Linked DNA regions of Sporomusa termitida. The protein of the gene in region 1 interacts with the protein of each later gene in a pairwise test. Links are inferred from orthologs where the notes say so. Each region holds a gene or a part of one and is shown in the gene's direction. Other genes may lie near its edges.

The links.
Region 2: the proteins of SPTER_RS06300 (region 1) and SPTER_RS22520 interact in binary tests that used the Escherichia coli proteins (3 or more experiments, as listed by UniProt). The link is inferred for Sporomusa termitida from one-to-one orthologs.

Annotation. Positions count from the first base shown.
Region 1 is NZ_CP036259.1:1,435,671-1,447,218, reverse strand. What follows is about bases 1-2,686. They hold SPTER_RS06300 (metal-dependent transcriptional regulator), read left to right. Parts: upstream 1-969; coding sequence 970-1,404; downstream 1,405-2,686. Other genes in these bases: SPTER_RS06295 (nucleoside recognition domain-containing protein), read right to left, coding at 1,549-2,686; SPTER_RS06305 (hypothetical protein), read right to left, coding at 627-806; nifJ (pyruvate:ferredoxin (flavodoxin) oxidoreductase), read right to left, coding at 1-380. Outside these bases: more of SPTER_RS06295, read right to left, coding at 2,687-2,955; SPTER_RS06290 (FeoB small GTPase domain-containing protein), read right to left, coding at 2,952-3,728; SPTER_RS06285 (FeoA family protein), read right to left, coding at 3,732-4,016; mutY (A/G-specific adenine glycosylase), read right to left, coding at 4,311-5,387; SPTER_RS06275 (methyl-accepting chemotaxis protein), read right to left, coding at 5,562-7,544; SPTER_RS06270 (RluA family pseudouridine synthase), read left to right, coding at 8,022-8,921; uraA (uracil permease), read right to left, coding at 9,026-10,336; bioA (adenosylmethionine--8-amino-7-oxononanoate transaminase), read right to left, coding at 10,539-11,548.
Region 2 is NZ_CP036259.1:4,863,399-4,880,987, forward strand. Bases 7,374-10,340 are described here. They hold SPTER_RS22520 (methionine ABC transporter ATP-binding protein), read left to right. Parts: upstream 7,374-8,312; coding sequence 8,313-9,368; downstream 9,369-10,340. Other genes in these bases: SPTER_RS22515 (SagB/ThcOx family dehydrogenase), read left to right, coding at 7,374-7,891; SPTER_RS22525 (methionine ABC transporter permease), read left to right, coding at 9,337-9,990; SPTER_RS22530 (pyridoxal phosphate-dependent aminotransferase), read left to right, coding at 10,027-10,340. In the rest of the region: gyrA (DNA gyrase subunit A), read left to right, coding at 1-330; more of SPTER_RS22515, read left to right, coding at 7,154-7,373; more of SPTER_RS22530, read left to right, coding at 10,341-11,220; SPTER_RS22535 (MetQ/NlpA family ABC transporter substrate-binding protein), read left to right, coding at 11,248-12,066; SPTER_RS22540 (exonuclease SbcCD subunit D), read left to right, coding at 12,306-13,571; SPTER_RS26000 (SbcC/MukB-like Walker B domain-containing protein), read left to right, coding at 16,349-16,786; SPTER_RS22550 (CAP domain-containing protein), read left to right, coding at 16,789-17,589. UniProt on the Escherichia coli protein: Part of the ABC transporter complex MetNIQ involved in methionine import. Responsible for energy coupling to the transport system. It has also been shown to be involved in formyl-L-methionine transport.

The DNA of each region.
Region 1 (11,548 bases):
TGATGATCGCCAAAAATATTAAGAGCAGAAGCAGCCACCGCCCGGGCGCTTACATGTAATACCCCTGGCAGAAGTTCCCCTGCAATCTTGTACATATTGGGAATCATCAGCAATAAACCCTGGGAGGCTGTAAAAGTAGTTGTCAGCGCACCCGCCTGCAGTGAACCGTGTACAGCACCGGCTGCACCGGCTTCGGATTGCATTTCTACAACCCGTACGGTTTGCCCAAAAATATTTTTGCGGCCTTCCGCTGCCCAACTGTCAACAGATTCTGCCATGTTGGATGAGGGTGTGATGGGATAAATTGCTGCAACTTCTGTAAAAGCATAGGCTACATGAGCCGCTGCTGTGTTGCCGTCCATAGTCTTCATTTTTGCCATCGGGATCCCTTCCTTTTTACATAATATTGGAATCAGCGTCTGGGCCAGGCTTGGTAGTCCTGATAACGCTAATTAACTCCCGCCTGTACGAAAAAAAATACAAGAATCCTGTTTTTTGAAGCTTTTACAGTTAAAGTTTCTTGTGCTTTATATGTTCTGGTAAGACCACCCTTAATCCTGCTTGCATATTAAATTTTTATAATAAATGCATAAATTATTTTGAATACATAGTTGATTTATGTCGAATTATATTAAATCTACAAATTTATTTTTTTCGGCACTGAGCCGCTTTGCCAGGTTTTCCGGCGATAGTTTAACCGACGCCCAAAGGTAGTGCAATACAGTTACAGCCGAAATGCCTGTACACCGGCATGAATAATGAACAACCAACGGATTATCGCCGTTGGCATTAGCAACCTTTATCATTGGTCAGGACTTGGTCATTGACGGCGGTATTACGAAAAAAATGATATAAAACAGACGGTTTATAATTGCCCAGTCCATCATAGTATATAGTAGTTGTCAAAATAGTCCTGCTGCGAATACTGTCTCTTACGCTTATCCGGTCTTCAGTGATCATGCAGAGGGGGTGTGGATACTGCTTTCACCAAGTCTGGAAGACTATCTTGAGGAAATATACCGGTTCCACACCAGCCTCGGTGTGGTCAGGGTGACAGATATCAGCCATAAGCTCAATGTTTCTTTGCCGTCTGTTACCAAAGCCATGCGCAAACTCAAAGCCCTCAACTACATCACCTACCAGAAATATGGCCATATCGCCCTGACGGCAACAGGGAACGAAACCGGTAAATTTCTTGTCCGCCGCAACCAGATCATACAGGAATTTTTGTTAATGCTGCAGGCAAACTGCAATATTGCCGCCGAAGCCGAAGCAATCGAGCACTATTTGTCAAAATCGACTATCGGCTCATTTCAGGCCCTGGTGGTGTTTATGCGGAAAAATCCCGATGTTTATCAGCAATTCTATGCATTTCTTGAGAGCTGTCAGATGCTGGATTCCTAAGACAAGACCTGGCTTGGGCCAGACGCCGGCAAAAGCCGCCTGTGCCCTTAGGATCTAGCCGTGCTTGACATTAGCAGCAAGGGGCTCTGCTTTCTGCAAGATAAATAAAGCCGGGGGCTTTTGCCGGCCCCCGGGCGGCAGCTACTATACCAATCCGAAAAAGCGGGCCGTCTGAGCAACCACAAAACACACCGCAAAACCGGCTGCCGTCGGCAGTAAGAAAGCCAGCAACGTCCACTTGGCACTGCCGGATTCCTTATAGGTTGACAGCAAGGCCGTGGTGCACGGCCAATGCAGCAGACAAAACAACATCGTATTCAAGGCCGTTAACCAGGTCCAGCCATGGCTGATAAATATTTGATGCAGCTGTGACAGCTCATCAAGTTCAATCATATAGCCGGTAGACAAATAGCTCATCAGCAGAATCGGCACAACAATTTCATTAGCCGGCAGCCCTAAGATAAAGGCCAGCAGGATGTATCCGTCCAGACCGATGGCGTAAGCAAGCGGCTGAAGCCATCCCACCAGATGGAGCAGAATACTGGTATCACCTATGTACACATTGGCAAAAATCCAGGTAATAACACCGGCCGGAGCTGCCATGATCACCGCGCGCTTGAGAACAAACAACGTCCGGTCAATCATTGACCGGTAAATTACAGAACCGATCTGCGGCTTGCGGTAGGGAGGCAATTCCAGTACCATGGAAGAGGCCTCGCCTTTCAGGACAGTATGTGACAGCAGCCAGGACATGGCAAAAGTAAAAGCAACCCCCAGCATCACCAGGCCGGTCATGAAAACCGTGACAATCGCAGTTTCATATTGCGGTGCCAAAGCCCCGCCCACAAAGATGGTTGCAATCGCTATCAGGGTCGGAAACCGCCCGTTGCAGGGAACAAAATTATTGGTTAAGATCGCAATCAGCCGTTCACGGGGTGAATCAATAATCCGGCAGGACACTACCCCGGCCGCATTGCAGCCGAACCCCATACACATCGTCAGAATCTGTTTGCCGCAAGCCTTGCATTTTTTAAACATATTATCAAGATTAAAGGCCACCCGGGGCAAATACCCCAAATCCTCCAGCAGGGTAAATAAAGGAAAGAATATAGCCATTGGCGGCAGCATGACCGAGATAACCCAGGTCATGGCCCGATAGAGGCCAAGGACCAGAACCCCATGCAGCCAGTCCGGGGCCCCGGCCGCCTGAAACCATATAGTTAACTGCTCCTGAAAACTGAAAAACATGCCGGCCAGCAGGCCTGAAGGGACGTTGGCCCCTTTAATGGTAATCCAGAAAACCAGCCCCAGCAGCATAAGCATAATCGGATAGCCGAAAATACGGGATGTCAGAATATCGTCCAGTTTGTTATCCCACTGGGACTTATCTGCAGCCGGTGCTATCACTGTTTTCCGGGCAATTCTTTCGGCATTAGCATAAATATCTTCCACTATTTTATCGCCTAATGTGTTATCGTGGCGGAGACGGATGGAATCAGCCTCCGCACATAACTGGGCCAGCGTGCTCATCGGTTTTACATTGTCTTTCACCGGTTGGCGGCCTCCTTGACAATGCTTACCTCAGTAAGATTGAGGTGCATGCCGATGCGTTCGATAAACGCCCTGTCGCCATCCAGCAGCCGGAGTGCCACCCACCGGGAATTAAGCCTGGCACCAATCAGACGCTCCACCCCTGGCAGCAGCAATTGCACGGCCTGCTCCACTGCCGGTGAATATATTAATTGGTTTGGTTTTGTCTTGCATTCACCTGTGGCTACACGATGCAACGTGTATAAAAGGTGATCAAGGCCTTCATTTTGGCGTGCTGCTGTTGCTACCACCGGCACGCCAAGTTCTTTTTCCAAAGCGTCGATATCGACTTCAATGCCTTTCTTGCGGGCCTCATCAATCAGATTGACACACACAACAACCTGCGGCGTCATTTCCATTACCTGCAGCGCAAGATTCAGGTTTCGTTCCAGCGAGGTTGCATCTACTACCACCAGGGCTACATCAGGACAGCCAAAGCAAATAAAATCCCGGGCGATTTGCTCTTCCACAGTATGAGCTAAAATCGAATAAGTACCTGGTAAATCAACCAGCAAAAAGGATTTATTATGATACGTAAAGGTTCCCTGCGCATTGTCGACCGTTTTTCCCGGCCAGTTGCCGGTATGCTGGCGCAGGCCGGTAAGGGCATTAAAAACAGTACTTTTACCAACATTGGGGTTCCCGGCCAGGGCGATAACGAATTGACCAGGGTTGGAATAAACCCCGAACTGTTCTCGCAATACCCGTTTAGGTGAATCTACTGCCTGGGCCACAGCCTACCGCCTCCCGTCCAGGTCGGTGTTATCGGTTACATACGCCCGGATAAGACGGGCATCGTCATTCCGCAGGGCAATTGTGCTGCCCCGGACCGCATACGCAATCGGATCACCGGCCGGGCTTTTCCGCACGCAGCGGACAGATGTCCCCGGCACCATGCCTAAATCCAGTATCCGCCGTCGCAATAACCCTTCCAGTTCCACGCTGGCCACATAACAGGATGCCCCTACCGCTAATTCCGAAAGCGCAATTGTTGACATCGGTGACATAGGATACGTATCCATATACAACCCTCCCTAACTTAACCTTAGCTAACAGATTGCCCAAAAATATAAGTTAGCTCCAGCTAACAGGTATCTATATCTTTTAGCCGCAGCTAACAATCAGGCCATCTGCTATATGCTATGACCGGGTTGCTTTATCGGTTACACACCAGCTATGATTTTTGCAAGCGGCCGCATCTTTTTTCCATAGCCGGCAGCTTCACCGCCCTGGGCCTGCGGTTCCCCCGGAGATTAAACGCCTCCAGATTACAAGCGACTCCCTGATCACTGACCGGGGAGTCGCTTGATGTTTGTTTATTTATTGGGCAGTCTTTCAGCTAACGCCAACGCCATTTTATGATGAGGACCGGCCCAGGGTACTGTCCCCAATTCGGTCTTGCCCAGCCAGCAGGCTTGCTCCCGGAGTTTATCACCGGCCAGCCATTGACACCGGTAAAAAGCAATATCCCATTGGCGATGGCTGAACGTATGCCGGCACTGCAATATTTTTTCTTCGATTTCCACAGTCTGCTGCAGTTCACAGCGGAATTTTTCTCTTAACTGCGCAGCCGCCACGTCCCCTGCCCCCATTTCGGTCGCCGGAAACTCCCACATCCCGGCTAACAAACCGGTTGCCGGCCGCTGCTGCACCAGGAATTTCCCAGCCCGCTGCACAACCCCGGCCGCCAGGGTAACCAGTTGGGGCGCCTTCTTCGGCGCCCGTACCGGCAGCATATCCTGAACCTCCCGCCGGTAAGCCTCACATAGATCAGCTAACGGACATAAAGGGCAGCGTGGCCGCCGGGGAATGCAGATCATAGCGCCTAAATCCATCAGGGCCTGATTAAAATCACCCGGGCATTGCCGGGAGATATGCTGCATAACCAGGCGCTCAACCGCCCGCTTAGTGGCCGTCTTCGCAATATCCTCCTCCAGGCAAAACAGCCGGCTAAAGATCCGCAGCACATTACCGTCAACGGCCGGTGCCACCTGATTATAGGCAATGCTGGCAATAGCCCCGGCAGTATACTCACCAACCCCTGGCAACCGTTGAATCAGAGCAGGATTATCAGGTACCCTGCCGCCGTATTCCGCGCAGACCTCCCTGACTCCGGCCAGTAAATGCCGGGCCCGGCTGTAGTAACCCAACCCCTGCCAATAGGTAAGAACCTCCTGCTCAGAGGCCTGCGCCAGCGCCGCCGGTGTCGGAAACCTGTCCAGCCACCGTGTATAATAGTCTCTTACAGCCTCTACCCGCGTTTGCTGCAGCATAATCTCGGAAACCCAGATCTTATAGGCATCCTTATCCCGGCGCCAGGGCAGGTCGCGGCCATTTTTATAATACCAGGCCAACAATTGGGTCGCCAATGTCATTTTCTTCGGTCCTTCCATGTTTTAGAAAACAATTATCTATTACAATCAAAGTCTATTTTTATGTATCATACCATAACTACAGCCGCCTAAAAAGTGCTGCTGTACAAAAAACAAGTATAACCCGCTAACCGGGCTATACTTGTTTTTGGCAGTACCCTTGAGGTTTCTAGCCGCCCCCCTATAGCCGGACGCCTAAATTTTAAATCGCTTTACTACTGCATTAAGTTCCTGCACCATGTTTTCCAACCCCTGGCTTGATGAGGCAACTTCCTGCATAGCAGCCGTTTGTTCTTCAGTGGCAGCCGAAACAGACTGGGTATGCATGGCATTCTCCTTGCTTATCTCCTCAATCTCCCTTACCGACGCCACAATCTGGCCGCCCCGTGCGGCCATTTGCCGCGCATCGTCAGAAACAGTATGAATCTTATCGGTTGCAGCTGCAATTAGCGTCTCAATCTCACTAAAGACTTTCCCGGCCGAGTTAACCACCGCTGAGCCAACCTGCACCTGTTTACTGCCGTCGCTCATGGCCGCAACGGCGCTTGCCGTATCAAGCTGAACCTCCCTGATCAGAGTGGCAATCTGTTTGGCAGCGTCTTCCGATTGTTCAGCCAGTTTGCGCACCTCCTCGGCAACAACAGCAAAACCTCGTCCCTGCTCCCCGGCCCGGGCGGCCTCAATGGCGGCGTTAAGGGCCAGCAGATTAGTCTGGCTGGCAATACCGGAAATTGTGTTGATGATCTGGCCGATTTTCTGGGACTGCTCGCCAAGTTTGGTAATAACCTGGGCGAGATTGGTTACCGTAGTTTCAATATGATTCATCTGGGTAACTGCCGAAACAATTTCTTTATTGCCGGCATTAGCCGCCAGTGCCGTTTGCTGCGAAGCTGACGCCACTTCATTCATGCTGGCAACAACCCCGTTCAGGCCCTTAGCCATTTCATCCACAACAGCCACCGTGCTCTGCACGGCATAAATCTGTTTTTCCGAACCGGCGGCCACTTCACCAATGGCTATCGCAATCTGATTCGAGGCCTGGGCCGACTGCTCGGCATTGGCTGCCAAAAACCCGGTAGCATTAGCCACCAGTACGGTCGAACGGCTTGTTTGCTGTAATAAGGATTGGAGGTTTTCCGTCATAGTCCCAAAAGAATTGATCAGGCGCTTTAACTCATCCTCGCCCTGATAGTCAATATCGGCCTTAACAATCTGGCCGGCGGCAATCTGTTCGGCAGCGGCCGCAATCGCAGTGATCGGCTTACTAATTCGTTTTACCAGGTAAAAACCGGCCACACCAATACCTAAGCCGGAAATCAGCAGTATCACCATAATAAACTTTTGCAAATCGCCGGCACTGGCCATTGCCTCGTCCGTGCTTTGCAGTTTTAACACCGACCAGCCGGTCTGCCCGATCGGGGCATAACTGACCAGATCAGACCCGATAACAGTGACCTGGCCGGTACCACTCGACAGGATCGGTAAAATCTGCTCATCTTTATATAATTCGTGGGCTTTCGCTTTGCCCTCATCGCGGCTGTCAGTAAGATAAAAGAACTTTTTATCGAGAATAATGGCTTTGCCGGTAGCGCCCTCGTTTAACTCTTTGGCTAGTGTTGTTACATTGTCCAGCTTGATATTGCCGCCAACATAACCAAGCAGCTGTCCCTGTTCATCAAAAATCGGGGCGACAATCGGCGCCGTTGCCTGCTGGGTAAAAGCCGACACGTAGGTGTCCGAAATGACAGTTTTCTTAGCATTGATAACATCCTTAAACCATTGCCTGTCAGTAAAATCCCTCTTGCCGCCAAAATCGGAGTGCGGCCAGGTACCCTGGATAATACCCTGGGGATTTACACAGAAAAGCAGTTCAAACATGCCGTTTCCCTCGTAAAAAGCCCGCAATGTCTGTGCTTGTTCCCGCGAACCCATGGCCGCTATAAACGGGGTTTTAGCCAGGGCACTGATATTAGCCTGGCCATCCAGCAAATACTGATCTAAGCGGTCTGCAACCCGTGTTGCCTTACTCGCCTGGGTCATTCTGCCGGAAGTATCCAATAACGCATTAGCCTTCTGACTGGCAACAAGCCCGATAATGATCGCCGGCACCAGGGCCATCAGCACGCATACCGCCGTCATCTTACTCTGCAAACTGTTAAACAGTGTCTTACATGACATAAAAATCCCTCCGTTTCCCTGCTAACCCTGTCAAAATAAGAAAAGACCTGGCTTGTGCCAAAGCCCTTTAGGGTATAGTCGTTCTTATGTCCACTGAATCCATTTATAAATTCTGCAGACTAAAAAAAGCCTTATGCAGGCAAGCTCTGAATATATATTTGATTGAGTTGGCCTTTGCTCCTGATCAGCAGCCCAGAAGCGCACTATGCATTTGTGAAAATTTTACCATTTAAATTTTTAAAAGTCAATAATCAGCATCGTCAAATTACTGATCTTTTCAAAATTTAACTTTAAATTAACTTGTACAGACTATATAACAAATGAATTTGCCAATTTTACTTTTTTCCTTTATATTAAGTTTAGCAAGAAAATCCACCTTTTGAAAGCACTCCCCGGAATTTAGCTGCTATAGCAGGCAATTCAGCCACGCCGTTCAAGACTTCAGTTTACACTCACATCAGGAAAGAAGGCAGCTCCATGAAATCATTTCAGACCCATAAAATCACGCCAGACCATAACGGCATCACTATCGAAAACTACCTGAAACAAGTCTTGCATTATTCGGGGCGAAAGCTTCAAAAATTAACCCGGCAAAAAGGCATTTACCTAAACGGCAAAGCGGCTTTCCTGCAAAAGCCGCTGAAACCGCAGGACACCTTGCGGGTTCTGGTTATCGAAGACTTAGCTTATGGCGTTCAGCCTGAACCGGGAAATATTGAAATCCTGTATGAGGACGACTACATGCTGGTCTTGAACAAACCCCCTCATCAGCTTGTACATCCGGCCGGCCGGACGACCAGCGGTACCTTGGCCAACTATTTAGCGTATCATCTAGCCGGCCGCGGCATAGTCAGCACAATTCGCCCTGTCCACCGCCTGGACCGGGACACATCAGGCTGCGTCATCTGCGCCAAGGACGCCCGCAGCCAGTTCCTGCTTGAACAACAGCTACAGGCCCGGGTATTAAAACGCAGCTATTGGGCCTTAATTACAGGCCGCGTTGAGCCTCCGGCCGGCATAATCAACGCGCCTCTCGGCCCCCACCCAAGTTTAGCCAATCGCCGGGCCGTCAGCCAAACCGGGGAACCGGCCGTGACTCATTACCGGACAATCCGTTGTTTTACCGGCACCGCTTTACTGGCATTAATGCTGGATACCGGACGAACCCATCAAATCCGGGTCCATATGGCCCACCTCGGGCACCCCGTTATTGGCGACCGCATGTACGGGGCCCGCTCGCCGGTTATGCCCAGGCAAGCCCTGCATGCCGCTTCGGTCACCTTCGAGCGGCTGGGAGATAATCAGCAAATTACCGTTAATGCCCCGCTGCCTGCCGATTTTACCCACGCCCTTCAAGCTTTTGCCAACAGCAACTAAGTCTAAAAAACCGCGCAGAGGTGTCTGTAGATACATATTCTGCTAATGCAAACAGTGCCGCTTGCCCAGCGGCACTGTTTTAATTTATAAAATTATATCTTTTATCAGGGTTTGGCTTTCTGCGCCGCGGTCTCAGCAACAGCCTCATTTTTGTCGTTCAGGAGCCCCAGCTTGTCAAACAGTTCAAAGGCCAGGCTAACCAGCACTGCAACCACGGTCCCCAGCGCCATACCTTTCAGTTCAACAGCGCCCAGCGTAACGGCGGCGCCGCTTAGCCCCAGAACAAGCACTACCGAGGTCAGAATCAGGTTTTTCGCCTGGGTATAATCAACTTTTTTCTCAACCAGCATCCGGATACCGGCCGCCGCGATTACACCGAACAACAACAGGCATACCCCTCCCATAACCGGCACCGGGATGCTGCGAATCAGGGCAGCCAGCTTGCCGACAAAAGACAGGCCAATCGCAAAGACAGCAGCGCCGCCGATAACCCACACACTATAGACTCGCGTAATTGCCATGACCCCAATGTTTTCACCATAGGTAGTATTGGGTGTCGCCCCGACAAACCCTGACAGAACATTGGACACCCCGTCGGCAAACAAGGACCGGTGAAGACCGGGCTGTTTGATCAGATCCCGCTCAACAATATTCCCGGTAACAACAAGGTGGCTGATATGTTCGGCCAGTACCACCAGCATCGCCGGCAGGATAATAATGATCGCCTGGAGATTGAATTCAGGCGTGTAGAGGGTGGGAACCTCAAACCAGGGCGCGTTCACAATGCTGTTAAGGTCAACAATACCCAGAATAAGTGACAAACCATAGCCTGCCAGTACCCCGATCAACACCGGGATTACCGCAAAAAAGCCGCGAAACAGCACCGACCCCAGAATCGTAACGGCTAGAGTGAAGACGGAGACAATAACAGCCTTATCGGCAGGGATATTCAATTGCTGCATTAAATCGCCGGTCAGCCCGGCCATCCCGGCCGCAGTTGGCGCCAGTTCCAGACCAATCGTGGCCACAATGGCCCCCATGGCGGCAGGCGGGAAGACGACGTCTATCCATTTGACGCCTACTTTTTTCACAAGCAAAGCCATCAGCATAAAAAAGATACCAAACATAATAAAGCCGCTTTGGGCCGCCGCATAGCTATACTGGGACATAATCAGAAACACCGGTGAAATGAAAGCAAAGCTGGAACCAAGATAAGCAGGAATCCGCCCCTTGCACACAAACAGATAAATCAGGGTGCCGATACCATTCATAAGCAGCGAGGTAGCAGGGTTAACCTTGAATAAAAACGGAACCAGGACAGTGGCGCCAAACATGGCAAATAAGTGCTGTAAGCTCAGGGGAATAGACTGGAGCAGGGGAAGCTTGTCTTCAACCTGAATAATGCGTCTGGACATTGAAATTCCTCCTTTTTATACCCCGGTACACAATACAAAAGCCTCTCGCATAGGCGAGAGGCTGTAAAGTCCGCATAAAGAGACTGTCATTGCGTACCTTGCCGGCCTCTCTGGACCGTCTTAAAGGTTCATTTATTCCAGTATAGTAAACGCTGCCAACTTTGTCAATTGTTTATCCAAAATTCCCTGCTTAGCCGGTTCCCTATAAATCAGTTGGCTGAAGGCCATCATCAGCCCAGTCGGCGGCAGTAACCTCAGTGACAGAGCGTTTGATAATAGCCAGCATCGTATTAATCTCAGCCACCGTGCTCGCCAGCGGTGGCATAAAAACAACAACATCGCCGATTGGCCGGATGATGAGCCCATACTTGCGCGCCTGCCGGCACACACTGGCGCCTGCGGCCTGTTCCCAGGAGTAAGGAACCTTTTTGCTTTTATCCAGCATGAGCTCAATGCCGACGATCAGGCCGCACTGGCGTACTTGTCCCACATGGGCCAGGACTGCCATTTCGGCCAGCCGGTCTGCAATAGCAGCGATCTTAGGACCAAGCCCTTCAATCACCTTTTCTTCCCGGAATATCCTCAGATTAGCCAGCGCCGCGGCACAGGCCAGAGGATTGCCGGTATAGGAGTGGCCATGATAAAAGGTCTTCTTAGCAGCATAATCACCTAAAAAAGCATTATAGACTTCGTCGGTAGTCAGCGTTGCTGCCAGGGGCATATAGCCACCGGTGATGCCTTTGGACAATGCCATCAGGTCCGGCGCTACGGCTTCCTGCTCACAGGCAAACATTGTGCCTGTGCGGCCAAAGCCTGTCGCCACTTCATCAGCAATAAGCAAAACATCATATTTCCGGGTAATTTCACGCACTTTAGCCAGATAGCCCGGCGGCGACATCAGCATGCCGGCGGCCGCCTGGACCAGGGGTTCAATAATCAGGCCGGCCACCTCCTCATGCTGTTCTGCCAGGACCTGCTCTAATACGGCTGCGCACTTTAGCCCGCACTCAGCCGGGTCGGCAGCCAGCCGGCAGTGATAACAGGACGGAGCCGGTATATGGACCGGCGTAAACAATAGCGGCTTGAATACCCGGTGAAACAAATCAATGCCGCCAACGCTGACTGTACCCACAGTGTCGCCATGATAAGCCTGTTCCAGCGAAATAAACTTTTGCTTGTCCGGCTTCCCCTGGTGCCGCCAGTACTGAAATG
Region 2 (17,589 bases), 3.4 Mb from region 1 along the record:
AAAGACGGTGAAGTGTTAACCGTAACCTCTGAAGGGTATGGTAAACGTACACAAATTAATGAATACCGTATAACCGGCCGCGGTGGCAAGGGTGTCATTAATATCAAACCGAATTCGACCGAAAAAATTGGTTATGTTATCGGCATAAAGGTGGTTAAACCCGGACAAGAGCTGATGCTGATAACCAGTGACGGTATTATTATCCGGATGGAGATTGATACAATATCGGTAACTAGCCGCAGCACTCAGGGTGTTAAGGTTATGCGTACAGATAAAGACGATCAGGTTGTGGCGTTAGCGGTTGTTGAAAAAAAAGCGAATAATGATTAATTCTCACAGGGTTGGTGCATTCGCGCCAACCCTTTATTTTAGAAGCCGAGTGTCTTGACCACATTATCTTTTTAGTTTGCTGACGGCCAAAATGGCAAATGGCGGCGTCAGCCCCTCCTAGCAGACCCCTGCCAGTATGCGTCGTCGGTGCTTCCTTGCCATTTACCATTTTGTCTCGCCCTAAAACTAAAATATAACATGGCCAAGACACTAATTACCTTTCCTGGATAAGGAAAATGGACTTTTTCGGGAGGCCTGGTTTAAGCCTGGTCTTCTTTTTGCTAAAAATGCTTGTTTTGTCACTGCATATTGGTCTGATGGCAGTGGATTTGAGAAAATGCTATTGACATAAACAAGTCAGGCGTGATAATATAGTCAAGTCGATTCAATTACAAGGTAATTATAACCAAGTATGAATAATGACAGGAAAAAGTACTCAGAATAAAGATGTTGACACGATCAATCAAACGTGATAACATATAAAAGCTGTCGCATTTAAGTAGGCGACAACAAAAAGCACAACGGTTACAGGGCAAAATGTATGATTTGCGATATGCCCGTGATCCTAGCGCATCCATGCACGTCGGTCCCGGGCCAAGCGTATCGTCCTGATACGCCCGTGACACTAGCGCGTCCATGCGCGTCGTTCCCTGAAAACTGAACAATGTAAAGAAATGCATCATAACAAGCCAGATGTGCGGTGTGCTGCTTGCAGCACAAGCAACACAAATTTGATTTAATTGAGCCGATAAAACGGCTTCAATATATATAGTCGTAACCGACTATACACTTTATTGGAGAGTTTGATCCTGGCTCAGGACGAACGCTGGCGGCGTGCCTAACACATGCAAGTCGAACGGAGTAGTTAGCAATAACTACTTAGTGGCGAACGGGTGAGTAACGCGTAGACAACCTGCCTCTTAGCTGGGGACAACACCGCGAAAGTGGTGCTAATACCGAATGTGGTAACTCGGTTGCATAACGGAGTTAAGAAAGATGGCCACTCTAAAGAAGCTATCGCTAAGAGATGGGTCTGCGTCTGATTAGCTGGTTGGTGAGGTAACGGCTCACCAAGGCGACGATCAGTAGCCGGTCTGAGAGGATGAACGGCCACACTGGGACTGAGACACGGCCCAGACTCCTACGGGAGGCAGCAGTGGGGAATCTTCCGCAATGGACGAAAGTCTGACGGAGCAACGCCGCGTGAGTGAAGAAGGCCTTCGGGTCGTAAAGCTCTGTCGTTTGGGACGAACGTGGTCTATGTGAATAATGTAGACTAATGACGGTACCAAAGGAGGAAGCCACGGCTAACTACGTGCCAGCAGCCGCGGTAATACGTAGGTGGCAAGCGTTGTCCGGAATTATTGGGCGTAAAGGGCGTGTAGGTGGCCTGGTAAGTCGTGTGTCTAAGTGCGAAGCTCAACTTCGTATGGGCGCAGGAAACTGTCAGGCTTGAGTGCAGGAGAGGAAAGTGGAATTCCCAGTGTAGCGGTGAAATGCGTAGATATTGGGAGGAACACCAGTGGCGAAGGCGACTTTCTGGACTGTGTCTGACACTGAGGCGCGAAAGCCAGGGGAGCGAACGGGATTAGATACCCCGGTAGTCCTGGCCGTAAACGATGGGTACTAGGTGTAGAGGGTATCGACCCCTTCTGTGCCGGAGTTAACGCAATAAGTACCCCGCCTGGGGAGTACGGCCGCAAGGTTGAAACTCAAAGGAATTGACGGGGGCCCGCACAAGCGGTGGAGTATGTGGTTTAATTCGACGCAACGCGAAGAACCTTACCAGGGCTTGACATTGAGCGAAAGATTCAGAGATGAATCCCTATCTTCGGATACGCGAAAACAGGTGGTGCATGGCTGTCGTCAGCTCGTGTCGTGAGATGTTGGGTTAAGTCCCGCAACGAGCGCAACCCTTATCCTTTGTTGCCAGCGCGTAAAGGCGGGAACTCAAGGGAGACTGCCGCAGAGAATGCGGAGGAAGGCGGGGATGACGTCAAGTCATCATGCCCCTAATGTCCTGGGCTACACACGTACTACAATGGGCTTAAACAAAGCGAAGCAAGCCTGCGAAGGTAAGCAAAACGCAGAAATAAGCTCTCAGTTCGGATCGGAGGCTGCAACTCGCCTCCGTGAAGTCGGAATCGCTAGTAATCGCAGGTCAGCATACTGCGGTGAATACGTTCCCGGGCCTTGTACACACCGCCCGTCACACCACGAAAGTCAGTCACACCCGAAGCCGGTGGGGTAACCGCAAGGAACTAGCCGTCTAAGGTGGGGCCGATGATTGGGGTGAAGTCGTAACAAGGTAGCCGTATCGGAAGGTGCGGCTGGATCACCTCCTTTCTAGGGAGAACCGTTTGGGGTAACCCCCAAACTACTTCCAAGGTCGGTACATCTTGGCAGATGCACAACATTTACATTGTTTGGTTTTGAGGGAATGCTGCTGTTAGCAGAAATTACTTGTTGAAATATACAAGCAACGATGCTAACATAGATATTCCTGAAATAAATGAGGTTAGAAATTAACATTTCTAACTAGCGACCGTAAGGAACTAAAGTTCCGAACGTTTGCTTAAATCCAGTGACGATAGCTGTGGGGCTCCACCTGTTCCCATACCGAACACAGTAGTTAAGCCCACAAACGCCGAAGGTACTTGGCTGGAAACGGCCCGGGAGAGTAGGAAGTTGCTGGTTCCGGAACTGAAATTACCACAACCTACTTGTTGAACTCAACAAGTGGCTGTGATAACATAGATGTTCTGCTGTTCCTTGAAAACTGCACAGAAGAAAGCAAAAGTAAAATTACCTCTCATATGCAAATATGTAGAAGTAACTTAACGAAGCGCAATTAGGATTTATGTAAATGACTTAATCTTAGTCACAAGCTAAGTTTAAGTTGAGGCGGAGACTGGCTAGAAATGGACAGATGCTAGGCGGAGGGAGGACGCGAACGGAGTCGTACTGGAAGTACGTCGAAGAGAGCGCCCGGACTGACAACAACGCAGATGGCCGTTTATAGACAGTCGGAGCAAAGTCAAGTTAGTAAGGGCATATGGTGGATGCCTAGGCGCCAAGAGCCGAAGAAGGACGCGGTAAGCTGCGAAAAGTCATGGGGAGCCGCAAGCAGGCCCTGATCCATGAGTCTCCGAATGGGGGAACCCAATGGTGGTCATGCACCATTACCTAACTTAGGTTAGGGGGGCACCCGGGGAACTGAAACATCTAAGTACCCGGAGGAAAAGTAATCAAACGAGATTCCCTAAGTAGCGGCGAGCGAACGGGGAAGAGCCCAAACCTGTTTGGATGTTGGAGATTAGACATAGGACATTGGATAAAAGGAACGTAAAATATTCTTAGACTTCCAACATCTAAAATCTAACATCCAACATCCAAACAGGGGTTGAGGACTGACAACAATCAAATCAGGCTTAGCCGAATCATCTGGAAAGATGAGTCGCAGAAGGTAACAACCCTGTAGGCGAAAAGCAGAGTTTGAGGGTCAGAATCCAGAGTACCACGGGACACGAGGAACCCTGTGGGAAGCAGGGGGGACCACCCTCCAAGGCAAAATACTCGTGGCGACCGATAGCGCATAGTACCGTGAGGGAAAGGTGAAAAGCACCCCGGGAGGGGAGTGAAAGAGAACCTGAAACCGTATGCCTACAAGCAGTCGAAGGCCCGTATGAGGCTGACGGCGTGCCTATTGAAGAATGAACCGGCGAGTTACAGTATCCAGCAAGGTTAAGTGGCAGACACGGAGCCGAAGCGAAAGCGAGTCTAAAGAGGGCGAGAGTTGGATATTGTAGACCCGAAACCGCAGTGATCTATCCATGGCCAGGTTGAAGCGCAGGTAAAAATGCGTGGAGGACCGAACCCGTGAGCGTTGAAAAGCTTTGGGATGAGTTGTGGATAGGGGTGAAATGCCAATCGAACGCGGAGATAGCTGGTTCTCCCCGAAATAGCTTTAGGGCTAGCCTCAGGAAATTAAGTACAGACGGTAGAGCACTGATAGGGCTAGGGGCCTAATGGGTTACTGAACCTTGTCAAACTACGAATGGATGTACTCGAACCCTGGGAGTCAGACTACGAGTGATAAGACCCGTGGTCAAGAGGGAAACAGCCCAGACCATCAGCTAAGGTCCCGAATGCCGTACTAAGTGGCAAAGGATGTGGAGATACAAAAACAACCAGGATGTTGGCTTAGAAGCAGCCACCATTGAAAGAGTGCGTAATAGCTCACTGGTCGAGTGTCGCTGCGCCGAAGATGTCCGGGGCTAAAGTACGGAACCGAAGCTATGGCATTCCTAACGGAATGGGTAGGGGAGCGTTCTATACCCGGAGAAGGTATACCGTAAGGAGTGCTGGAGAGTATAGAAGTGAGAATGCCGGTATGAGTAGCGAAAAGACAAGTGAGAATCTTGTCCACCGAAAGCCTAAGGATTTCTGAGGAAGGATCGTCCGCTCAGAGTTAGTCGGGCCCTAAGCCGAGGCGAAAAGCGTAGGCGATGGACAACTGGTAAAAAGTCCAGTACCACCTGGAATCGATTGAGCGAGGGAGTGACACAGGAGGGTAGGCAAGCGCGAGGATGGAAATTCGCGTCTAAGCTTGTAGGGTGCATCACAGGCAAATCCGTGATGCTAAAACCTGAGGAGTGATGGGCAGCTGTTAGAGATAATGGCGAAATTGCTGATCCCAGACTGTCAAGAAAAGCTTCTAGTGAGAGACCAGGTGCCCGTACCGTAAACCGACACAGGTAGGCGGGGAGAGAATCCTAAGGTGCGCGGGAGAACCCTCGTTAAGGAACTCGGCAAAATGTCCCCGTAACTTCGGGAAAAGGGGAGCTTGTAAACCGTGTAGATCAGAAGCGAACGAAGCGGGAATGAGTTGCAAAAAAGAGGCCCAAGCGACTGTTTACCACAAACACAGGTGCCTGCTAAAGCGAAAGCTGACGTATAGGTGCTGACACCTGCCCGGTGCCGGAAGGTTAAGAGGAGAGCTTAGAGCAATCGAAGGTTTGAATTGAAGCCCCGGTAAACGGCGGCCGTAACTATAACGGTCCTAAGGTAGCGAAATTCCTTGTCGGGTAAGTTCCGACCCGCACGAAAGGTGTAACGACTTGGGCACTGTCTCAACGAGGGACCCGGTGAAATTGAAATACCTGTGAAGATGCAGGTTACCCGCGACTGGACAGAAAGACCCCATGGAGCTTTACTGCAACCTGACATTGAGTTTTGGTAAATGATGTACAGGATAGGTGGGAGACAGGGAAGTGCGGACGCAAGTCTGTATGGAGTCGATGTTGGGATACCACCCTTTATTTACTGGAGTTCTAACTCAAGGAGTAACGAAACTGAGGACAGTGTCAGGCGGGCAGTTTGACTGGGGCGGTCGCCTCCGAAAGAGTAACGGAGGCGCCCAAAGGTTCCCTCAGCGCGGCTGGAAATCGCGCGAAGAGTGTAAAGGCAGAAGGGAGCTTGACTGCAAGACAGACAAGTCGAGCAGGGACGAAAGTCGGGCTTAGTGATCCGGTGGTACCGAGTGGAAGGGCCATCGCTCAACGGATAAAAGCTACCCTGGGGATAACAGGCTAATCTCTCCCAAGAGTCCATATCGACGGGGAGGTTTGGCACCTCGATGTCGGCTCATCACATCCTGGGGCTGAAGTAGGTCCCAAGGGTTGGGCTGTTCGCCCATTAAAGTGGTACGTGAGCTGGGTTCAGAACGTCGTGAGACAGTTCGGTCCCTATCCATCGCGGGCGTAAGAGACTTGAAGGGAACTGCTCCTAGTACGAGAGGACCGGAGTGGACGGACCGCTGGTGTACCAGTTATCCCGCCAGGGGTAGAGCTGGGTAGCTACGTCCGGAAAGGATAAACGCTGAAAGCATCTAAGCGTGAAACCAGCCTTAAGATGAGGTCTGTCATTCGCAAGAAGTAAGGCCCCTTGAAGAAGACAAGGTAGATAGGCCAGGAGTGGAAGTGGAGCAATTCATGGAGCGGACTGGTACTAATAGGCCGAGGACTTGACTTACACCTCGTTTGCACGACGTGCAAACATAAGCAGCGAACCAGCTTGCCGCGAGCCGAAAGGCGAACCGGGAAGTTGCGTGAGTCGCTTAGTTAGAGCGGAGCGATAACATCCATAATGTATGTTGTAACTCCGAGCTGGCAACCAGTAAATTACTATTGCGCAAATCTTTCTTCTGTGAAGTTTTCAGGGAACAAAGAGATAATTAGGAGGTTCCGCGCTCCGCTTGGAACTAAGCGATTCACGCAGGTTTCCGCGTCGCTATCGCTCCTAAAAACCTGGTTCTCTGCTTATGGTTCTCTGCTTATCCAGTGACGATAGCTGTGGGGCTCCACCTGTTCCCATACCGAACACAGCAGTTAAGCCCACAAACGCCGAAGGTACTTGGCTGGAAACGGCCCGGGAGAGTAGGAAGTTGCTGGTTAGCAAGAAAAGCACTCACTGTTGCAGTGAGTGCTTTTTATTATGGAAAGCGAACAGGCTTAGACCGTTCAGAGTGCCCCAGCTGCGAGGCGGAGCGAGGACGCCGCCGTAGTCGTACTGGAAGTACGTCGGAGGGGGCGCCCGCAGTGCCAACGAAGCAGCTGGGGTGCTATGGACGGTCGTAGCAGCCGAAGGTACTTGGCTGGATGGGCCCGGGAGAGTAGGAAGTTGCCGGTAGCAAGTGTCTGCTTTATGCAGATGCTTTTTTTATTTGCAATAATATATTATAATTACTATTGATATTGGAGAATTTACCAGTAGATTTAATATCAGTAAGACAAACGGCAATACGCGAAGGAGGTTTAATCAAATGGCAAGGCAAATAGGCAAAGAGTTTATGGAGCAAACCAAGTACAAGTTTGCTACACCTTCCGATCAGGCCCGGGGTTTGCCACAGCCACCGGTGGAAATGGATATCGGTAACCCCGGCCTGGTGATCGATTTGCCAGACCATGGGGCATGGCAGGCTGATATTTCTCTAACCCAGGCAATTCTGCAAAGGACCAGTGTCCGTACTTATGCCGCAAAGGCATTGTCATTAACTGAGCTTTCCTATTTGCTGTGGTGTACACAAGGGGTTAAGTCGATTGAACCGCATTTGGTCACGTTCAGAACCGTACCTTCAGCCGGGGCAAGGCATGCTTTTGAGACATATTTGTTAGTGAATCAGGTTGACGGTCTGGAGCCGGGCCTATATAGGTTTTTAGCCGTCGATCATCAATTGGCCAAGGTAGAGGTCACAGGCAGTGCTGCTGATATAATTACTGAGGCCTGTTTGCGGCAAAAATTTGTTAAGGCAAGTGCGGTTACATTTATTTGGACGGCAGCTGCCTATCGCATGACCTATCGCTATGGGCAGCGCGGCTATCGGTATTTACACCTGGATGCCGGTCATGTCTGTCAGAACCTCTACCTGGCGGCAGCGGCAGTGGACTGTGGTGTTTGTGCAATTGCAGCTTTTGATGATGATAAACTTAATGCGGCCCTGGCTATCGATGGTGATAATCAGTTTGCGGTCTATGTAGCTACTGTTGGCAAAAAAGCATAAGGTATAACATATCACATTACAAAGACGGGTGAGGAAACCAACCTTAGCCGCCCGATAAAATTCTTGACAGTTACATATACCTGTGGTAATATTACTCAAGAATAAAAAAAGATACAGTATTTTTCATCAAGAGTTGGCTGAGGGACTGGCCCTATGAAGCTGCGGCAACCATCGCAAAGGCGAACGGTGCCAATTCCTGCAGCCTGTAAGGGTTTGGCAGATGAAGAATAGCATAGTCTTGAATTATGCCTCTTCGACTGCGGAGAGGTTTTTTACATGATTAGCAAGTATATCGGTTTATGATCATAAGTAAGAACGCCAATACCCTAAAGGGCCCCGGCGGCTTCTGCCGGCGTCCATGAAGGACTTGGCACAAGCCAAGTTTTTTCTTATTGTATATCACAACAGGAGGCAGATAACTATGATTTCATTAACAGGCTTACAAAAGATATATAACGGCGAGTCTGGTACGGTAATCGCCCTTGATCATGTATCTTTGAATATAAAGCAGGGAGAGATCTATGGCATTATTGGTAAAAGTGGCGCTGGGAAAAGCACTCTTATCCGCTGCATAAACCTGTTGGAACGTCCTACCGCCGGCCAGGTATTTATTGCTGGCCAGGAAATGACAGCGTTGTCAGAAGTGCAATTACGCGATGCCCGTAAAAGTATCGGCATGATTTTTCAGCATTTTAATCTGTTGTCTTCGCGCACAGTGCTCGACAATGTGGCTTTTCCCTTGGAGATTGCCGGTGTCGGTAGAACTGAACGGGTAAAAAAAGTACTGCCGCTGTTAGAGCTTGTTGGCTTATCTGACAAAAAAGATGTCTATCCGGCCCAGCTCAGCGGCGGGCAAAAACAGCGGGTCGGCATCGCCCGGGCTTTGGCAAGTCAGCCCAAAGTGCTGTTATGCGATGAAGCAACTTCAGCCCTTGACCCGCAGACGACAGAGTCAATTCTGGCTTTATTGAAAGATATTAATAGAAAATTGGGCTTAACGATTGTCCTGATTACCCATGAGATGCATGTAATTAAAGCAATCTGCGATCAAGTGGCTGTAATTGAAGCCGGCCGGCTTGTAGAAACCGGGAGGGTGCTTGATGTATTTACCAGGCCCCAGTCAGACACCGCCCGCGAGTTTATTAAAGCCGTAGTAAATAATAAATTGCCGGAAGCCCTGGCGGAGATTGTATCAGACAAGCCGGTTGCCGGCAGCAACCTGGTTGTGCGCTTATCTTTCTTCGGGGCGGCCACTAATGAACCGGTTATTGCCGGCCTGATCAGGCGTTTTGCCGTTGATGTCAACATTATCTCCGGTAATATTGACCATTTGCAGGCCACACCGTATGGCACGCTGGTTATAGAGTTGTCCGGCCAACAGGAGGATATTCAAAGTGCGTTGCGTTATCTGCAGGCCAGAGATTTGGGAACAGAGGTGATTGGCTATGTCACAAGACATGCTTATGCTGCTGGTTGAGGCTTGCGGGGAAACCGTCTATATGGTAGCTGTTTCAGCCCTGGTCTCCGCCTTGCTGGGAATCCCGCTTGGCGTAATCCTGGTTATCACCGGCAAGGGCCACATAAAAGAGAACCTGGTATTTAATCAGACCTTAGGAGCAATCGTTAATGCTGCCAGGTCAACGCCGTTTATTATTTTAATGGTCGCTATTATACCTTTTACCAGGATTATTGTTGGTACTTCAATCGGCACCAATGCGGCGATTGTACCCCTCACAATTGCAGCAATTCCCTTTGTCGGCCGCGTTGTCGAGTCGGCCCTCAAGGAAGTGGATGCCGGGCTGGTCGAAGCCGCACAGTCAATGGGGGCATCGCCCCGGCAGATTATCCTGAAGGTACTTATTCCGGAAGCCCTGCCGTCTATACTATTGGGACTGACATTAATGGTGATCAGTTTAATTGGTTACTCGGCCATGGCTGGTGCCATTGGCGGCGGTGGCCTGGGAGACCTGGCGATCCGCTATGGTTATCAACGCTTTAGAGCAGATGTCATGCTGGCAACGGTCGTTATTCTGATTGCGCTGGTACAGATCGTCCAGTCCAGTGGTGACTATTTTGCCCAGAGACTTAACAAACGCTAGAATATGGAAACAGAACTATAGGGGGAATACGTAAGCATGGAAGATAATATCCGTAATATTCGTGAAGGCGGTTACGCGTCAGCCAAGGCCCGGCAATTTACCGAATCGGTCATCAGAGAGATGAGCCGGATTGCGGCTGCGCATAATGCGATTAACCTCGCCCAGGGTTTCCCGGATTTCCCGGCCCCGGCAGCGATTAAACAGGCTGCTGTCAGGGCTGTTAATGAGGATTATAATCAATATGCTATAACCTGGGGGACCAAAGGCCTGCGTGATGCCATTGCCGCCAAGGTGGAACGGGACTATGGTGTTGTTATCGACCCTGAAAGTCAGCTTACCGTGTGCTGCGGGGCCACAGAGGGCATGATTGCCACCCTCTTGGCCACTGTTAACCCGGGCGATGAAGTCATTATTTTTGAACCGTTTTATGAAAATTATGGCGCCGATGTCATCCTGTGCGGGGCGGTACCCCGGTATGTCAGCTTAACCCCGCCGGCATTTAACTTTAACCGGGAGGAGCTTATTGCCGCTTTTTCCGATAAAACCAGGGCCATCATCATTAATACCCCCAATAACCCAACCGGCAAAGTCTTTAATCGCGAAGAACTGGAGCTCATTGCCCAGTTGTGCAGGAAGCATGATGTGCTGGCAATCAATGATGAAATCTATGAACATATCCTGTATGACAATACTGAGCATATCCCGCTGTGGACCTTGCCGGGCATGACCGACAGGACGATTGCGGTAAATAGTGTATCTAAAACCTTCAGCGTAACCGGCTGGCGTATTGGTTATGTTCAGGCCTCACCGGCGATCACGGCTTCGGTGCGTAAGGTACATGATTTTCTTACCGTAGGCGCGGCGGCCCCCCTGCAGGTAGCCGCGGCCGAGGCTTTTACTTCTGGCCTGGAATACTATGCGGAATTGGCTGGTTTTTATAGCGAACGGCGGGATTATTTGCTTAATGCCCTGGAGAAGGTTGGCTTTAGCTGTGTGCGTCCACAGGGAGCCTATTATATTATGACCGACATTACACCGTTTGGCTGGGACGACGATGTTGCCTTTGCTAAATACCTGGCCAGCGAGATTGGGGTGGCGGTTGTGCCCGGCTCAAGCTTTTTCCGGCCTGAAAGCAATGCCGGTAAAACCTTGGTCAGGTTTTGTTTTTGCAAAAAGTTTGAAACCCTGCAGGCAGCAGCCGACCGCTTGACCAAGCTGACAGTTAAATAATAGGAGTTATAAAAGGGGGACATGAGAATGAATAAGTACATAAAAGCAGTAGCCTTGGCCACGGTCCTTGTGGCTGCAGTTGCCGGACTTACCGGCTGCAGTAAGCCGGCAGCAACGCCGGCAGCAGATAAAATACTCAAGGTCGGGGTAACGGCCGGCCCGCATGCCGAAATTATGGATGTTGTTAAACAAGTCGCTGATAAAGACGGTCTGAAGATTGAAGTTGTTGAATTCAATGATTATGTTCAGCCTAATGTGGCCTTAAGCCAGGGGGATATTGACGTCAATAGTTTTCAGCATCAGCCGTATCTGGACAATATGGTCCAAGACCGCAAATATGATATAGTGTCAGTTGCTAAAACTGTTATTTATCCTATGGGCATATATTCGAAGAAGATTATCGCGCTTAATGAGCTTAAGCCAGGCGCCACGATTGCCATTCCCAACGACCCGACCAATGGGGGCCGGGCCTTATTACTGCTGGAAAAACAGGGATTAATTAAGCTTAAACCGGGAGTCGGCCTGAAAGCGGCCGCCGCTGATATTGCCGAAAACCCCAAGGGCTTTAAAGTCAAAGAACTTGACGCTGCTCAGGTACCGCGTTCGCTGGAAGATGTTGATCTGGCGGCCGTTAACACCAACTATGCCATGACCGCCGGGCTTGTTCCCAACAAAGATGCGCTGGCGATTGAGGACGGCAATTCTCCGTATGCGAATATTATTGCTGTAAATGCAAAAGACAAGGATAACCCGGCGATTACTAAACTGATCAAGGCCTATCACTCCGAAGAGGTAAAAAAGTTTGTTAATGAGCATTTCAAAGGCTCCGTAATTGCTGTCTGGTAATTGTAATATCGTGCTGAATGAGAAAAACCACGGTCTAGCGGCCGTGGCTTTTTTCTTACTCGGCCTGCAGCCGCAGGTTTTTTATCCTGATAGAAAGGATAACTTTCTCTGGATAAGGGCAACATCGGCTTACGCTTTCGCCAAAGGCTCGGCGCAAGCCGTGTTTTGTGCAGGAGTTTGTCCTGAGTAAAGCGAAAACCCTTTCAACAAGAAAAGTATTGAGAAGATAAGGAGCGACTATGCGCATCTTACATACAGCCGACTGGCATTTTGGCAAAACGATTGAAGGCCGGGACAGACACCGGGAGCAGGTGGCGTTTGTGGAGGAATTAGCGGGCATTTGCGCAGATGAACGCATTGACCTGGTACTGGTGGCCGGAGATGTCTTTCAAAGCCCTAACCCCAGTGCGGCAGCCGAGGAATTGTTTTATTATGCGGTTGACAAGCTGGCTGACCATGGCCGGCGGGGTGTGGTCATTGTGGCCGGCAACCATGATAATCCGGACAGGCTGTGTGCTGCCTCACCCCTGGCCGGCCGTTTAGGCATTACTCTGGCCGGCTTACCTAAAGAAGAGCTTGGCCCAACCAGTCCGGGGCCGGGGAAGGTGTACCGGGTCAATGGCGGTCAGGCCTGGCTGGAATTGGCTGTGCCGGGAATTGACCATACCGCAGTCATTGCGGCTCTGCCTTATCCCTCAGAAGGACGGCTTAAAGAGCTGCTGGCCGCTTCCCTGGAAGAGAGTGATTTGCGTCAGGGCTATAACAACAGGCTCGCCGGGCTGTTTAGTGCAATTAATGCCAGGTACCGGCCTGCTTCTGTTAATCTGGCCATAAGCCATCTGTATGTTCGCGGCGGCATTGAATCAGAATCTGAGCATCAGATTCAGGTGGGCGGGGCCTATGCGGTAGATCCGCTGGTGTTTCCGGCGGCTGCCCAATATATTGCCCTGGGGCATTTGCATCGGCCGCAGTATGTGGGCGGGACGCCGGCCCCCTGCCGCTATGCCGGCTCGCCGCTGGCCTACAGCTTTTCCGAGACCGGCTACGCCAAGTCGGTAACCATCGTTGATGTCCGGCCCGGTCTGGCTGCCCAGATACGGGAGCTGCCGTTAAGTGCCGGCCGGCCGCTGGTGAGATGGCGGGCGACCGGTGGCTTGGCCCAGGTGCGGGCCTGGGTTGACGCCGGGCGCGATAAGGAGGCCTGGATTGAGGTCGAACTGGAGATTACGCAGGCGCTGGCTCTGGATGAAATCCAACAATTACGGGCCATGCATCAGGGTTTTGTTACCATCAGACCGGTGTTTCAGGCAGTAGAAGACAATCAGTCCAAGGTTCCGGCCCGCCTGAACAGTATGCCGCTCAACGAACTGTTTATCCGGTTTTATGAACAGCAAAACGGCGGCCTTAAGCCTGAGGCCCGGCTTGTCGAACTGTTTCTTGAATTAAGTCAGAGTATCCTGGCGGAGGAAGAACAGAGCGACTGCGGGGGGGAGGCGGTGTTATGAAGCCTGTTATGCTGAAGATAGCCGGGTTGCACAGTTTCCGGGAAGAGCAGGAGATTCCTTTTGAACGGCTGTCCGAGCTTGGGGTTTTTGGTATTTTCGGGCCGACCGGCAGCGGTAAATCTTCTATCTTAGATGCGATGACCCTGGCCCTGTACGGGACGGTAGTCAGAGCCGGCCGCCGTACCCAGGGCATCTTAAATCATGCTGAGAAGCATGTGACGGTTATATTTTCGTTTTCGCTGGGTCAGGGCAACGCGCGCCGTCTGTACCGGGTGGAGCGCCGTTATGCCCGCAAAGACCAACTGGCTGTAACTAATACCCACAGCCGGCTGATTCTGATAAATGACAGTCAGGAAGAGCTGCTGGCCGATAAAGACCGCGAGGTTACCGAGCAGATAACCGGACTGTTGGGGCTGAAGGAAGAAGACTTCACCAGGGCGGTTGTGCTGCCGCAGGGGAAGTTTGCCGAGTTTTTAAATCTGGGCGGCAAAGAGCGGCGGGAGATGCTGCAGCGCTTGTTTTCGCTGGAGCAGTACGGCAATGTTCTGATTAATAAAGTAAATGACAGGGTACGAACTGCAGAAACAGGCTATATTGAGGTAGAAAGCGAGCAAAAAGGGTTGGGCGATGCTTCCCCGGCGGCGATTGCCAAGGCCCAGGCCGGGCTGCTGATTGCCGCCCGGACGGAAGAACAGGCCCTGCAGGCATACCGTCTGGCGGAAGCAAGGTATACTGAAGCCAAGACGGTACATAACCTGCAGGAAGAAATAACCCGGAAGCAGGCGGAGCTTACTGCCCATCGTCAACAGGAACCGGCAATGCAGCACCTGGCGGCGGCCCTTGAACAGGCAGAAAAAGCGGAACGGGCGGCCGGTGTTTTGGCAGAGTTTTTAACAAGCCAGACCAACGAGCAGGCAGCGGCTGCGCTTAAGCGGCAGACAGTTGAGCAGGCAGCCCGGCTGGCTGCAGTAAGCAAAGAGCTAAATATTGCCTATAACAGCGCCAGCGAGGTCCGGAGCAGACGCGAGCCTGAACTCATTGAACAACGGACAAAGTTAGCGGCAGCCCGGCAGCTTGAAGAACAGGTAATCCGGCTGCAGGCAGCGGCGGCCGGATTGGCAGCACAGCAACAGCAACAGCAGCTTGTGGCTGCAGGGGCAGGCGAGTCATTAGCCCAGCAGACAAGCCGCAGCCAACAGTTGGAGGAAAGGTTAAAAAAGCTTGAGCAGCAGCTAACGGCCGCCGGTATTAGTGCGGTTCAGCGGGCTAAAGTGCAGGAATGCGTTACCGGTGCGCAGCTTCTCAGGCAAAATCTTACCGCCGCTGAGAAAATCAAGCAGGCCGAGGTTTTGCGCAAACAGCAGTGTGAACAGACGGCAACTGCCGCCAGACAGGCGGAAGGGTTACGGCGGCAGATTGAACTACGGTTAAATACCCTGACGGCAGCTGAGGCGAAAACGGTGGAGTCCCAGCTCCAGGCCGCAGCTGATCAGCTTGACCAGCTGCTGTCAGGTGAAAAGCACGCCGCCGCCATTCGGCTGGCCGGTGAACTGACGGTTGGCCAGCCTTGTCCGGTCTGCGGCTCGGACAAGCATCCCTGTCCGGCAGTGCAGCAATCAAATCATGGTGATATTGATGGTTATAAGCATTTTGAGCAGGAGATTGCCGCCGCCAAACAGCGTATGGCCCTATTGACCCAAACCCTGGCCGAAACTGGTAAAATGGTAGCAGCCGAGCGCCAAAGCCTGGCCGATGCCAGTGCGGCTGCGGCCGCACTTAGTCAGCAGGCAGCGTCGGCAAGCGCCGAACTTGACAAGATCCGGACTGAATATGGCGAAGCCCGGGCTGAGGTCAATGCTGGGCACAGGCAGTTACAGACGGCTTTACAGGCCGCAGACCCCAATCTTGCCGGCCAGCTGACGGTTGATGGCCTCCTTAGGCATGTGGAGGAACTTGCCGCATATATTAGTAATCAGGATATGCTGGCGGAAACCCTGGTAAAACAGTTGGCTAACCACCGGCAGGAATATGAGGGCTGCCAGCGTGAAATTTCTATACTGCACCAGCGCGTCCAGGCGGCGGCGGCCGGTTTGGCAGCAATTACTGCCAGGGTTAGCGCCGCGCAGGAACAGGTAACAGCCAAACAACAGGAGCTTATGGCCATTACTCGGGGGCTACCTGCGAGCCAACTCCTGGCCCGCACTGCCCAGGCCCTTGAGACTGTGCGCCGGGAGGAAGAACTGGCGAAAAACCGTGCTGAACAGGCGGCAGAGGCCTTAATAGCCGCAGAACAGGAGCAGGCCCGGGTGGAAACCAGCTGGCTGGAGGCGGTGAGACGCCGGGAACTCAGCCAGGTAAAACTTGAGGCTAGACTGCGGGAAGAAGGGTTTGCCGACGTTAACGCTATGACTGACGTGCACCTGCCGGCGGCCCGGCGGGAAGAAGGGCGCCGCCGGCTCAGGGTTTATGCGGACGCAGAGCAGCGGCTGAACGCTCAGTGTGACCAGCTGTTGGAGGCTCTGCAAGGCCGGATGGTAACCGGTGCCGACTGGGAACAAATTCAACAATGCCTGGCCCAGGCGGAACTGGAAAAGAATACGGCTACCCGGGAACGGGTAGAGGCTGATAAAGAATACCGGGATCTGTCGGTTAAGCACCACCGCTGGTCGGAGCTGGAGGCGGTGCGGCTGACGCTTAAAGAACAGCGGGAATGCCTAATGGCGCTGCGAACATTGTTACGCGGCAATATCTTTGTCGAATTTCTGGCCCAGGAACAGATGGAATTAGTGGCCCGGCAGGCCTCGGAGCGCTTAAAGCAGATAACCCGGCACCGCTATGCCCTGGAGCTTAATTCTGACGGCGGGTTTCTGATTCGTGATGATGCCAATGGCGGTGTCAGGCGGCCGGTCAGTACTTTGTCAGGAGGAGAAACCTTCCAGGCCGCATTGGCGTTATCCCTGGCGTTATCGGCGCAAATTCAGCTTAAAGGCAAGTATCCGCTCGAATTCTTTTTTCTGGATGAAGGTTTTGGTTCCCTTGACCAGCAGGCCCTGGATGTGGCGATGACCACCTTAGAGAAGCTCCATATCGAGCGGCTGACCATCGGGATTATCAGTCATGTGTCTGAGTTAAAACAGCGCCTGCCGCGACGGTTGGTTGTGGAACCGGCCGAACCGGCCGGGCGGGGCAGCCGCGTATGGGTCGAGGAGGCATAATAATGACGCTTAAGACCGGGCGGTTACTTATTCTTTGTTTGGTTTTACTGGTAAGTATTGCAATCGGCGCAGGTTTATTTATCAGGAATTATACCGGTACCGCCAATGCCGCTACATTTACCTACCGGATGGTGCCGGCAGACGGGGGGGTTATCCAGAGTAAGCAGCCGGAGCTGCAGGTGCAGCTTACTTTGCCGGGAGAAACGCTGGCGTCTTATCAGCTGTATCTTGACGGCCAGGCTATAGCGGCGGCTTATCAGCCCGAACTGGGTTTGATTACCGGCCGTCCTCCCCAGGAACTTCAACCCGGCCGGCATAACCTGAGCCTGACCTTCGTACTTACCGGCTACCAGCCGGTTGAAATTAGCAGCAGCTTTACAATTGAGGATAAACGGTCCGAATATCAGTCGCCAGGCGCCGGGACTGAACAGTCCTCGTTACTGGCGGCGGGTCTTAACGTCCTCAATCAATACCGCACCGCCCTGGCTTTGCCGCCGGTAACAGAACAGTCCCTGCTTACCCGCAGTGCTCAGGCCCATGCCGATTATCTGGCCCGCAACAGGCTGCTTGGCCATTATGAGGATAAGTCTCAGCCCGGTTTTACCGGGGCAACCGTAAAAGAGCGGGCCGAATTGGCCGGGTATTATCAGCCGGTGGGGGAGGGCTTGTCTACCGCAGCTGTCGATGGCGGCGGGGGGGTTGATAGTTTGATGGATGCCCCTTATCACCGACTGGCGCATATAAACCCCAATTTCACGGAGGTTGGTATGGGCTTTACCCTGCGGCCGGATTGCACTGTGATT